One region of the Delftia sp. BGA-UO-ETr-SB1 genome, then DNA from elsewhere that is predicted to be linked to it. Evidence: riboswitches for the same ligand, from Rfam matches in the RefSeq annotation. Region 1 holds a riboswitch; the other holds the start of a gene.
The links. A riboswitch is a leader RNA that binds a small molecule or an ion and turns the genes downstream of it on or off. The one in region 1 is predicted to bind glycine.
Positions count from the first base shown of each region.

Region 1 (6,364 bases):
CGTCAGCGACCAGGGACCGGGCCTTGCGCCCGAAGCGGCAGGACAGGTTTTCGAGCCCTATGAGCGCGCAAGCGCCACCCGGCACGTCAACGGGCATGGTCTGGGCCTGTCCGTGGTGAGGCGTATCGCCAGGCTGCACGCAGGCGACGCGTTCTTCCAGCCGGCTGCCGGAGGCGGGGCCTGCTTTGTCATCCGGCTGGGCCGGTTCCTGCCCGGCACGGCAGATGCCCGCCAGGAACGTCCGCCAGCGGCAAGGCCGGCCGCCGTGCCGCCGGGCATGCCCGCCTGACGCGGGCAAGGCCGGGGCCTTCGCCGCTGAAGCAGGGCGTGCTCGCGGCGCTCATGGGGCCGCCGCTGCACGGGCCGTCCCGCCCTGCACCACCAGCAGCACGCCACCCAGGATCAAGGCCACGCCGGCCAGGCGCGTCGCATTGACCGGCCGTGCACCCAGGCCCATCAGGCCAAAGTGGTCCACCAGCACCGAGACCACGATCTGCCCCGCCACCACACAGACCAGGAATCCGCCTGCGCCCAGCCTGGGCGTGACGGCGGCCGCGCTGGCCACATAGATGGCCCCCAGCACACCGCCTATCCATAGCCACCATGGCCCCGCTGCCGCCTGGGCCATGGCCGGAGCGGGCGCGCGCAGCACCCACAGTGCAGGCACCACGACCATGACGCTCACGGCCAGCGAGACCAGCGCGCCCCACAGCGGGTGGCCCAGCAGGCGGCCCACCAGGGCATTGCTGGCGGCCTGGAATGGCAGGATGGCCCCCGCCAGCAGCGCCAGGGCCACGGGAGCAAGGGCGGTGAATGTGCTTTTACCTGTCATGCGGCAAGACCTTTCTTCTTCTGTCAATCGATGCCTGCATGCTCTCGCATCCAGCTTGTTGATGGAAATCGTTTGTGTGCACGGTCTATATTCATGGCATGGATGAACTGCGCCGGATCGACCTCAACCTGCTGCTGGCCCTGCACGCCCTGCTGGCCGAAAAACATGTGACGCGCGCGGCCCTGCGCCTGCACAAGAGCCAGCCGGCCATGAGCCATTCGCTGGCGCAGTTGCGCGAGCATCTGGGCGACCCGTTGCTGGTGCGGCGCGGTGGCCGCATGGCGCTGACGGCACGCGCGCAAGGCCTGGTGCAACCGCTGGCGGATGCGCTGGGCAGCCTCAACGGCTTGCTGGCACAGGCGGAGTTCGACCCGGCCCACGCACGCGGACGGCTGCGGCTGGCACTGTCGGACTACGCATCGCGCATCGTGCTGCCGCCGCTGATGCGGCATCTGCGCCAGCACGCACCCGGGCTGGACCTGGCCATCAGCCAGTCCACGCGCGAGGTGATGCTGGCCCAGCTGGCCGATGGCGAACTGGACCTGGCACTGGGGCCCTTCCCCGACGCACCCGACCTGCCCGAAGGCATCGAGGTGCAGGATCTGTTCCAGGAACAATTCGTGAGCGTGGCCGACCAGGCCGTGCTGCCGGCACGCGGCGGGCTGTCACTGCAGGACTGGCTGCAGCGCCCGCACGTCATGCTGGCCATGCGGCCCGACGCCAGCGAGGAAATCGAGAAGGCGCTGGCCGCCCAAGGCCTGAGCCGCCGCGTGGTGCTGGCCCTGCCCCACTGGAGCGCGGCGCTGGAGGTGCTGGCAGGCACCGACCTCGTGCTGACCGTGGGCAGCCGCGCCATTGGCGACCTGCGCCGCCACAAAACGCTGCGCCGCTTCACGCCACCGCTGAAGCTGCCCCGGTTCGCCTACCAGCAGGCCTGGCATGTGCGCAAGCAGGGGGATGCCATGCACCGGTGGCTGCGCAACTCGATGGCGCAGTGCTGCACTGCGCAGGGGCAAACACAGAAGTAAGTGCAGGCCGCAGCCTCAGGCCGCCACCACCACCCTCAGCAACTGCTTCTGTATCTTCCCGCTGGCCGTCTTGGGCAGGGCCTCGCGGAAGTGGTAGCGGCGCGGGCGCTTGTAGGCGGCCAGGCGGTCGCCGTGGACCAGGAAGGCGTCCAGCGCCTCGGCCGTGGGCGTGGCGCCAGGCTTGGCGACCACGTGGGCGGCGACGATCTGGCCCCAGCGCTCATCATCCTCGCCGATGACGGCGACTTCGAGCACGTCGGCATGCTCGACCAGCGCGTCTTCCACTTCGCGCGGATAGACGTTCTCGGCACCCGAATTGATCATGTAGTCGATGCGGTCGCGGATCCAGAGATAGCCGTCGTCGTCGATGTGGCCCAGGTCGCCCGTGTGGTACCAGCCGTGCGCCAGGGCGCGGGTGTTGGCGTCGGGGCGGTTGAGGTAGCCGGCCATCATGCAGGGGCCGCGCACCAGGATCTCGCCCACCTCGCCTGGCAGGCAGGCCTCGGCCGGATCGGTGGGGGCGTTGTCTTCGCGCAGGCGCGCCACGATGAGGTCATGGCCCATGGAAGGCAGCCCGGCCGAGCCCGCGTGCGAGAGTTGCTCGCGCGGCAGGAGGATGGACATGCAGGGCCCCATCTCGGTGGTGCCGTAGACCTGGACCAGGTCGCTGCCGACCTTGCGCGTCCATTCGCGGATCAGGTGGGGAGCCATGGAGGCGCCGCCGTACTCCACCAGCCGCAGCGCGGGCGCCTGCTCAGGCGAGGCGATGGGGTCGGCCAGCAGCATGGTGACCATGGTGGGCGCCGCGAAGAAGAAGCTCACGCGCTCTTCGCGGATCAGGCGCCAGGCCTCGGTCACGTCAAAGCGGCGCAGCAGCACCTGGGTGGCCCCGGCCTGCAGGCGCGGCAAAAAGCTGGTGTGCAGCTCGGCCGTGTGGTTGAGCGGCGCCATGGCCAGGCCCACGTCGTCGCGCGTGAATTGCATGGTCTGGTGCATGAGGGCGTTGTGCGCCAGCTTGCTGCGGTGCGTATGCAGCACGCCCTTGGGCCGGCCCGTGGTGCCGCTGGTGTACATGAGGATGCAGGGGTCGCTCTCGCGCACATGGGCCTGGGGCGGCGCGCTGCTGCGGCCCCTGGCCAGTGCGGACAGGCGCTGCGTGGCCCAGACCGGCAGCGGGTCGGCCGGGGCATCGTCGGCAAAGATCCAGTGCTCGGTGCCTGCGCCAGTGCCACCCCCGCCTTCGGCCTTGAGCAGGGCCTGGGCGCGTGCGGCCACCTCGCCGCCCTCGTGCTCGAACACCAGGGCGCGCGCAGCACCGTCCTTGAGGATGAAGGCCAGCTCCTGCGCCGCCAGCCGGTAGTTGATGGGGTTGAAGATGGCGCCCAGGCGCGCGGCCGCCAGCATGGTGAAGACAAAGGCCGGCGTGTTGTAGAGAAAGGCCGCGACCACGTCGCCATGGCCTATGCCCAGCTCGGCCAGGCCGTGGGCGTGGCGGTTGACTTCGGCATCGAGCTGGGCGTAGGTCCAGGCGCGGCGCTCGCCGCCCTCCCAAGCGACCAGGGCTTCCTTGTTCGGCAGGTAACGTGCCGGCCAGGCCAATGTGTCTCCCAGCGTCTGCTGCATGTGCGCTTCTTCCTTCTCGCTCACGAGATTTCATATATCGATGCATCTCAATGTAGGAGATTTTTTAGACAGTTATGCAATTTGCAAATGCATCCATGCAGGCAAGCGCATGGAGTAGCGGCCGGCCCGCGGAAATCCCGAAGCCGCGCGGACGCTGGCCGCAGCTAGAATGCGCCGGTCAGGAGAGAGTGCCCGCCCGGCCGCAATGGTCACAGGCAGCGGCACCGCCGAAGGCGCAGGGTTCGTCCCGAACGCTCAGGCAAAAGGACTGGCACCGCCTGCCGCCACGGCCGCAGGCGTTCCTAGCTGGAGAGAGATGCAGGGCACGGCGGTGTGCCCCATCCACCGAAGGAGCAAGCCCCACGCATGGAAGGTGCGGGTGAATCTCTCAGGTAAAGCGGACAGCAGGGCAGGACATCCCGGGATTCCGGGATGGCGTTGTGCCTTGCCCCTTGCCGAAAAGAGAGTCCCTCCTTGACCGCTGCCTCCACCACCGATCTGCTCAAGACCCCGCTGTTCGACCTGCACCAGGAACTGGGCGCGCGCATGGTGCCGTTTGCCGGCTACTCCATGCCCGTGCAATACCCGCAGGGGCTGATGGCCGAGCACCTACACACGCGCGAGGCGGCAGGCCTGTTCGATGTCTCGCACATGGGCCAGATCAGCCTGCGCGGCCCGGATGCCGGCGCGGCGCTGGAATCGCTGCTGCCCATGGACGTGCTGGGCCTGGGCGAACACCGCCAGCGCTACGGCCTGCTGCTCAACGACGCGGGCGGCATTCTGGACGACCTGATGTTCGTGCGCCGCGAGGACGACCTGTTCCTGATCGTCAACGGCGCCTGCAAGCATGAAGACCTGGCGCACATAGAGGCCCGCATCGGCCAGCGCTGTGAAATCGAGCCCCAGTTCGACCGGGGCCTGCTGGCGCTGCAGGGCCCGCAGGCAGCAGCCGCCATGGAGCGCCTGCTGCCCGACACGGCCGGGCTGGTGTTCATGACGGGCGGCTACTTCGACTGGGAAGGCGCCGAGCTGTACATCACGCGCAGCGGCTATACCGGCGAGGACGGCTTCGAGATCTCCTTGCCCGCCAGCCACGCCGAGGCCTTTGCCCGTGCCCTGCTGGCCCAGCCCGAAGTCAGGCCCGTGGGCCTGGGCGCGCGCAATTCGCTGCGCCTGGAAGCCGGCCTGTGCCTGTACGGCAACGATCTGGACACGACCACCACCCCGGCCGAGGCCGCCCTGAACTGGGCCGTGCAGAAGATCCGCCGCATCGGTGGCGAGCGCGAAGGCGGCTTTCCCGGCGCGGCCACCGTGCTGGCCCAGCTGCAGTCGCCCGAGCTGCTCACGCGCAAGCGCGTGGGCCTGGTGGCCCTGGAGCGCGTACCCGTGCGCGAAGGCACGGAGCTGCTGGACGCCAGCGGCCGCAAGGTCGGCCAGGTCACCAGCGGCCTGCTGTCGCCCACCCTGAACCAGCCCGTGGCACTGGCCTATGTGGAGCCGGGCAGCGCCGCCATCGGCACCACGCTGCAGGCCATGGTGCGCGGCAAGGCCGTGCCCATGCAGGTGCAGGCCACGCCCTTCGTGGCGCCCCGCTATCACCGCGGTTGAGGACAGCCTGCGCGCTTGGCGTGGAACGAGTTCGGCGGATTCGTTTTTCCTGCCATCGCATGCCGCTACAGTGCGCACTGACCTTTCTCAAACCGCCTTTCACAGGTTTCTTTTCAGTTTCTATCGGAGCAAGCCATGAGCATCCAGTATTCCAAGGACCACGAATGGATCAACGCCGCCAACCCTGACGCGGCCATCGTCGGCATCACCCTCCACGCGCAGGATGCGCTGGGCGACGTGGTGTTCGTCGATCTGCCCGCCGTGGGCACCAGCTTCAACCAGGGCGATGTGGCCGGCGTGGTCGAGTCCGTCAAGGCCGCCGCCGATGTCTACATGCCCGTCAGCGGCGAGATCGTCGAAGTCAACGAAGCCCTGCGCGACGACCCCTCCCTGGCCAACAGCGACCCGCTGGGCGAAGGCTGGTTCTTCAAGGTCAAGCTCAGCGACGCAGGCCAGCTGGCCGCGCTGCTCGACGAAGCCGCCTACACGGCCTTCGCACAGAGCAACTGACGCCACTTTCCGGCCAGGACGGGCGCCAGGGCCCGCCCTGGCGCTTTTCAGCTTTTGAGACAGGTCCCTCCATGCTGATGTCCTCCACCCAGCCCCTTGCCGCCCTCGAGAACGCCACCGAATTCGTGGCCCGCCATATCGGCATTGCGCCCGAAAACGAGGCCCACATGCTCAGCGCCATTGGCGCGGCATCGCGCGATGCGCTGATCGACGCCATCGTCCCGCCCTCCATCCGGCGCCACCAGCCCATGGCGCTGCCGCCAGCGGCCACCGAGGCACAGGCGCTGGCCGAACTCAAGGCGCTGGCAGGCCGCAACCAGCTGCTCAAAAGCTTCATCGGCCAGGGCTACTACGGCACGCACACGCCCGGCGTCATCCTGCGCAACATTCTGGAGAACCCCGCCTGGTACACGGCCTACACGCCCTACCAGGCCGAGATCTCGCAAGGCCGCATGGAGGCCCTGGTCAACTTCCAGACCATGGTCTGCGACCTGACGGCCATGCCGATTGCCAACGCCTCCATGCTGGACGAGGCCACGGCGGCCGCCGAGGCCATGACGCTGGCCAAGCGCTCCGTCAAAAGCAAGAGCAACCGTTTCGTGGTGGCGGGCGATGCCCACCCCCAGACCATCGAAGTCATCCAGACGCGCGCCGCGCCGCTGGGCATCGAGGTGCTGCTGGCCAACTCGCTGGAAGAATGGAACCAGCTGATGGAGGGCGACTACTTCGCCGTGCTGGCCCAGTACCCCGCCACCAGCGGACG
Region 1 covers NZ_JCAQOW010000004.1:1,871,094-1,877,457, forward strand. The annotation lists gene AC57B5_RS09240 (sensor histidine kinase) at 1-289, shown strand, start outside; gene AC57B5_RS09245 (DMT family transporter) at 341-832, opposite strand; gene AC57B5_RS09250 (LysR family transcriptional regulator) at 931-1,860, shown strand; gene AC57B5_RS09255 (fatty acid--CoA ligase) at 1,876-3,483, opposite strand; glycine riboswitch at 3,653-3,764, shown strand; glycine riboswitch at 3,780-3,898, shown strand; gene gcvT (glycine cleavage system aminomethyltransferase GcvT) at 3,958-5,091, shown strand; gene gcvH (glycine cleavage system protein GcvH) at 5,227-5,601, shown strand; gene gcvP (aminomethyl-transferring glycine dehydrogenase) at 5,673-6,364, shown strand, end outside.

Region 2 (6,364 bases), on a different contig from region 1:
GGTGGACAAGCGCATCACCGAACTCAAGGCCGTGCAGTTCTGGCTGGATCAAAATGGCAAGGCGCTGGCCGCCACCATCCAGGCCCTGGAAGTGCAGCGCATGACGCTGTCCACCCTGCAGGGCATGAACGTCAGCATGGGTGAACTGGCGCAGGCCTTCCAGTTCCCCGCCGCTGCAGCCGCCACCGCTGCTGCAGCCACTGCGGGCAAAGGCGCCGCCAGCGCGGGGCAGTCCGACCACTCGGACTGGCCCATGTCCTCCGCCGGCAAGGCCGGCAAGCAGGAAAAGCCGCAGGCCGCGCCCGCGCAGCCCCCTGCCGAGCCGCCTGCAGCTGCTGCGGCCGCTGCATCCGCGGATGCCGGCAGCAAGGCCTCCGGCCCCGAGGCTTCTGCGCCCAAGGACGAGCCGGCCCAGGCCGCCGCCATGGGCCAGGCCATGCAATGGTGGGGCGCACTCACCCAGCAATTCCAGCAGATCGCCGCCAAGGCCATGGCCGAGCCCATGGCCCCCGAGGCCGTGGCTGCCGCACAGCGCGCCACCGGCATGGCCGGCGACATCGCCAAGGCCGCCATGGACCGCATGACGGCCCAGGCTGGCGCCTTCGCCGCGCAGGCAGGCAAGGCGGCTGCACCGGCGGCCAAGGCCCCGGCCGGAGCCGCCAAGGCGCCTGCGAAATCGCCAGCCAAGGCTCCACCGAAAGCTCCAGCCAAAGCGCCAGCCAAGGCAGCGGCCAGGAAGACGGCGGCAAAGACCACCGCAAAGACAACAGCCAAGGCACCGGCCGCAGGCAAGGCGCCGGCCAAGAGCCGGCCACCGCGCTGAGCGGCACGGCGGCACCCATGGATGGTCTAGAGCCCTCCGCAAGCCGGGCGCTGGCAGGGCTAGAAAGAAGGTTGGAATGTCGTTGTTTCCTGTAGGCCATGCCAGCCATTCCGACTGGCGCGCCGCGGCCGATGCGGTGCTGCTGCAACTGCGCTCGCAGATGGCCGATCCGGGCCACGCGCAGCGGCCCCGACTGGGCCTGGTGTACCTGTCCCACGCGCATGCCGCCCATGCAAGACCGCTGCTGCAGCATCTGGCCAGGGCCTTGCCCCATGTGGCGGACTGGGCTGGCTGCTCGGCCGGTGGCGTGCTGGCCATGTCCCATGAATACCTGTCCGGTTCCGCGCTCGCGGTGATGCTGCTCGATGTGCCGGCGGCGCACTACCGCCTGTATTCGGGCCTGGCGCCCTTGCATGCGCCGGGCGGCGAGGCCGGGTTCACGGCCCATTCGGCCCTGGTCCATGCCGGAGGCGGCCAGCCCGAGCTGGCCGAGTTGCTGTACGAGCTGTCCGAGCGCACCGAGTCCGGCCTGCTTTTCGGCGGCGTGGGCGATGACGGGGACGATGGCGTGGAGGGTGTGCAGATCGCCTGCCGCACCGAGGACCTGCATGCGCAGCATGCGGATGCGCGCGGCATTTTCAGCGGAGGCTTCTCGGGCGTGGCCTTCGGTGCGGGCGTGCCCTGCATCACGGGCATGGCCCAGGGCTGCGTGCCGCTGGGCGAGGGCCTGGAGATCACCGAGGCGCGCGGCGCCCTGGTCACCGGGCTCAATGGCGATCCGGCCTTGCAGCGCCTGCTGCAACTGCTGGGCGTGGAGCTGGAAGGCAGCGACTGGCAGCCCGCGCTGACCACGGTGCGCAGCACGCTGGCGGCCATTGCGCCGCCGGGCCGGGGCATGGCCCACGGCGTGCTCACCGAAGAGGCCCAGGTACTGACCCTGGTCGGGCTGGACCCGCTGCGCCAGGGCGTGGCCCTGTCATCGGCCGTGGAGGCCGGGCATTCGGTGATCTTCTGCCGCCGCCAGGCCCAGGTCGCGCGCCAGGAACTGCTGCAACTGGGCGCTGCGCTGCGCGATGCGGCTGAGCCCGAGGAGGCGGCGCCCGAAGGCGAGGCACAGCCCCGCATCCGTGGCGCCATCTACATCAGTTGCCGGGGCCGCGGCGGCGGCCTGTTCGGCGGCCCCGATGCCGAGCTGCGCACCCTGCGCCACGCACTGGGCGATGTGCCATTGATCGGCTTCGTCGCCGAAGCCGAGATCATGGACGCCCGCCTGCACCGCTTCGCCGGGGTGTTGACGGTGTTCACTGCTTAGGCGCCGTACACGCCGTACACGCCGTACACACGGTACACACCGTCTGCACCTCAGACCGCGCGCGGGCGCACCGTGCCTGCGCTGCGATCCGGGTCCATGGCTGCGGCTCCCAGAAAATCGAAATCCACGGCCGGCTGCCTGCCGCTGACCAGGTCGGCCAGCGCCATGCCGGAGCCGCAGGCATGGGTCCAGCCCAGCGTGCCGTGGCCGGTGTTCAGGAACAGGTTGGCGATGGGCGAGCGTCCGATCAGCGGCACATTGCTGGGCGTGGCGGGGCGCAGGCCGCTCCAGAACTGGGCGCGCCCGGTATCGCCGGCGCCGGGGAACAGCTGCTGCACGCGCCGCACGATGGCCTCGCAGCGCACGGGGTCCAGGTTGCGGTCGTAGCCGTTGAACTCGGCCGTGCCGGCAATGCGCAGGCGGTCGCCCTGCGCGCCGGTGTAGCGCGAGAACACCAGCTTGAACTCATCGTCCGTGAGGCTGACCTGGTAGGCCTTGGCGGGGTCCAGCACCGGCAGGGTCACGGAGTAGCCCTTGGCCGGGTAGATGGGCAGGTGCAGCCCCAGCGGCTGGGCCAGCAGCGGGCTGAACGAGCCCATGGCCAGCACATAGGCGTCGCCCTGGATGCGTTCGTAGCGACCATCGGCATTGGTCACCTCCACGTGGTCGATATGGCGGCTGGCGCCCGCACCCGTGGTGCGCAGCGCCATGACGTGGTGGCCGTGGCGGAACTGCACGCCCGTGGTGGTGGCAATGCGTGCCAGCTCGCGGGTGAAGAGGTTGGCGTCGCCCGATTCATCCTCGGCCGTATAGGTGGCGCCCGCTATCTGCCCGCGCACATGGGCCAGGGCCGGCTCCAGGCGCACGGCTTCGTCGGCGTCGATCAGGCGGCGGTCGCAGCCCAGGGCCTGCATCTGCTCGGTGGGCTTGAGCGCACCCTCGAACTCGCGGGCGTTCGTGTAGAAGTGCAGGATGCCCTGCATGCGCTGCTCGTACTGGATGCCGGTGTCCGACCGCAGCTGCTGCAGGGCCTCGCGGCTGTAGGTGCCCAGGCGAACGATCTGCTGGATGTTGTGGCGCGTGCGCGCGGGCGTGCAGTTGCGCAGGAAGGACAGGCCCCAGAGCCACTGGCGCATGTCGGCGCGCAGGCGGAACAGCAGGGGGGCGTCCTGCCGGCCCAGCCAGCCCAGCAACTTCAGCGGTGCGCCGGGGTTGGCCCAGGGTTCGGCATGGCTGACCGAGATCTGCCCGCCGTTGGCAAAGCTGGTTTCGGCGCCGGGCGCAGCCTGGCGGTCGATGACGGTCACTTCATGACCGAGAGATTGCAGATAGTAGGCCGAGGCGGTGCCGATCAGGCCGGCTCCGAGAACGATGACGCGCATGACAATGCCCTTTCAAAGGCATGTGCCGGTCACGCGGAAGCTGGTAGCTATGGATTCAATAGCAAGCAGCCGGCGTCCGTCGTGACGCAGCTGCCGCTCCCCCTGTCCTTGGTACCTGAGAGATTCACCGCCGTCCATGGGAACGGGGCTTGCTCCTTCGGTGCGCCGCATATTGCGTGCGGCGGCTCTCCAGACGGCATGTTGTGTTTGCAGTACGGAACCTGAGCGTGTATGGGAGTTTGCGCCTTCGGTGAGGCTCGGCACCGTGGTGCCCGCCTGCTCTCCTGCAGGGGCGATTCTATGTAGCTTGCGCAGCCGGTTCCAGTCGTACTGGGGATACCACCAGTTACTACCTGTATGTGGTGTGGCCGATTCAGGGTATTCCCTATATCGCTCAAGCGCCTCCCTCGTAGCGCTGGCACGAGCCTTCGATTTCATGTAAAAAAACTATTGAAATAGAAAAAAACATGATTTAGCCTATCGGTATGTGTGGTGGTTTGACAGCGCATGTTCTGATCGATTGAACCTCCATGGGGTAACCATGGGTTGTATATCTGTCGGATAGGCGACTTACCGTTGCACAGGTGAAGGTCTATGGAAACTGGCCCGCCACTGGAAAAAATACAAGCACGGTGAATATGGTTCGTTGAGGGAGGAAAAAAATGATTTGCATCGCAAACCCGGCTGAAGTTGTGCCCGGCTCAATGGGCAATGGAGCAGTGCGCAAGCGCTGATGGAAATCCACCTTTTTTGATTGACGCGCAGGATCTGCGCGAAACCCTGTTACTTCCAATGTCACCGGTTGCAAGGTGAGTTGTGAGTTCTTGACTCAAATAGAACTATCCGAGGTGCGGCGATGCAAATGCGCTGGGTACAACTGATGGCCATTGCCATTGGGGAAAATATTTTCCTGTCTGATTTCCTTGAAAAAATGGGGAATATCATGCGCGTTCTTGATCGCCTGCCTGGTTCGGTGTTTTTACGAAAATGGCGTGCAGCGAGGTACTTGTTCTCGTTGCTGCTGCTTTCGTGCGCCGGTATTTCATCCACGGCACTCGCGGCGACCATCGTTTTCACGGTCACCGACAACAGCGACGCTCCAAATGCCAATGCAACGACACCAACCACCTGTGTCAGCACGCTGGGGGGTACCTTTGCTGGCGCATGTACGCTGCGAGCGGCCATTCAGGCAGCCAACTACACGCTACAAACGCTGGATCCGAGTGCCGATGTTTCCATCGTCTTTGCGCCGACACTGTCTACGTCGGTACGAACCATACAGAGCGGGACATCCAAGGATGCGGCGGGAAACCTCCATCCGTATGTCGACAATCAGACGGTTTACGTGCGCTGTGCCAACACATTCGTCAGCGGAGCCCAGTCCGGCGCCGTGACGGGAGCCACCAATGCCTGTGGTCAAACCCAGATGATCAGCGGCGGCGATACGGGCACCACCACTGGTGCCGGTGGTGCCTGGTACTGGCTCAAAGGCACCGTGCCAGCCGGCACGGGCTCATTGACCATCGATTTCGGGGGAGTCATACAAGTCCAGAACTGGGCGGACTCCGCCTGGGAAACTTTTTATCTTGGTGGGAAGAACATCACGCTCACCAATTCGCCCAACATGACCTGTGGCGAAGCGGTATTCGTCGTTGGCTCCCCGGCGAACAATGTCACCATTGATCGCGTCGGCCTGGTGAATGTGGCGCCAACCCCTGCGGGAGAGGGGACGCCGTTCAACTGCGAGCTGTACGCGGAGATTCATCAAGGCGCACAAAACGTATTCTTTACCAATAGCACGATCAATTCCGCGATATGGAATGGAAATTACGGCAATAACAAGGGCTCGGCCATTTCCGTTGCCGCAAGCAACGGTACAGGCACGGTTTCCAACATTGTTGTCGATAATTTCACTGTAACGAATCTGCCCAATCCTATCGGGGGAATGCAGCTCGAGCAGTTCTTCCAGGTCATGTCGAACATGACCGTCAACGGATTGACGATCAAAGATTCGAATATCGCACTGAGCCCGACTGGTGGAAATGCGCCCAGGGCCGTGGTGTCGGTTGATGGAACGATCAGCCTGGCCAATGGAATTGGTCTGGCCGTGACGGGTAATACCTTCTCGCTGCCTATCGCCGCCTATACCGGGTCATCGCCAACGCATGTGTCGGCACCAACGGTGAATACGGCAGCCTCAGGCACGACGCAGGTAGTGACGGTGACCGATAACAACTTCACTGGCGGCGGGGACGGGGTGAATATCGGTGGTACGGGTACGGCACCAGGATTGATTGGCAACAACAAGATGACAAGCCAGTCGAGAAGTGCCATTCGTATCACTACGCGTGATTTCTTCAAGATTTCTCAGAACACGCTGTTTTCCGTGCCTGTGGCTGCAAAATCAGGCATCATTTTGCTGACGACGGGCAATGGACAAACCGGATGGACCCCCACCCTTGGCGTTGGCGCCAGTGACACCGCCGCCTGCACCTGGACATTCAATATCACGGCAAATGCCAATGCGAGCGAGCCGGCACCGTATACGGTGGAAGCCTTTTGGTCGCCGACCGGCGCGGGCGTCAACGATGCGCAGGTCTATCTGGGCTCCGAAACCATGGCCGGAGCCTCGGGAACGCTGACCGTTCCTTCGTATCTCAGCGGCCAGGTGCGAGTCACAGTGACGGACAGCAATTCCGGCGGAGCCCAGACCTCGCAGCTTTCAACGGCTGCAAGCGTCACCGGTTTTCCCTGTGCCTTGAAATCCGGCGTTCTGGCGACGACCAACAATCAACCTGTCGGCAGCAGCGACTTGCTGGAGGTCTACATTGTTGACGGCCAAGGCAA
Region 2 covers NZ_JCAQOW010000002.1:32,818-39,181, forward strand. The annotation lists gene AC57B5_RS00380 (PhaM family polyhydroxyalkanoate granule multifunctional regulatory protein) at 1-823, shown strand, start outside; gene AC57B5_RS00385 (FIST signal transduction protein) at 900-2,135, shown strand; gene AC57B5_RS00390 (D-amino acid dehydrogenase) at 2,186-3,517, opposite strand; glycine riboswitch at 3,610-3,720, opposite strand; partial or broken gene AC57B5_RS00395 (invasin domain 3-containing protein) at 4,380-6,364, shown strand, end outside.
Region 2: another riboswitch for glycine. It lies ahead of AC57B5_RS00390 (D-amino acid dehydrogenase); the one in region 1 lies ahead of gcvT (glycine cleavage system aminomethyltransferase GcvT).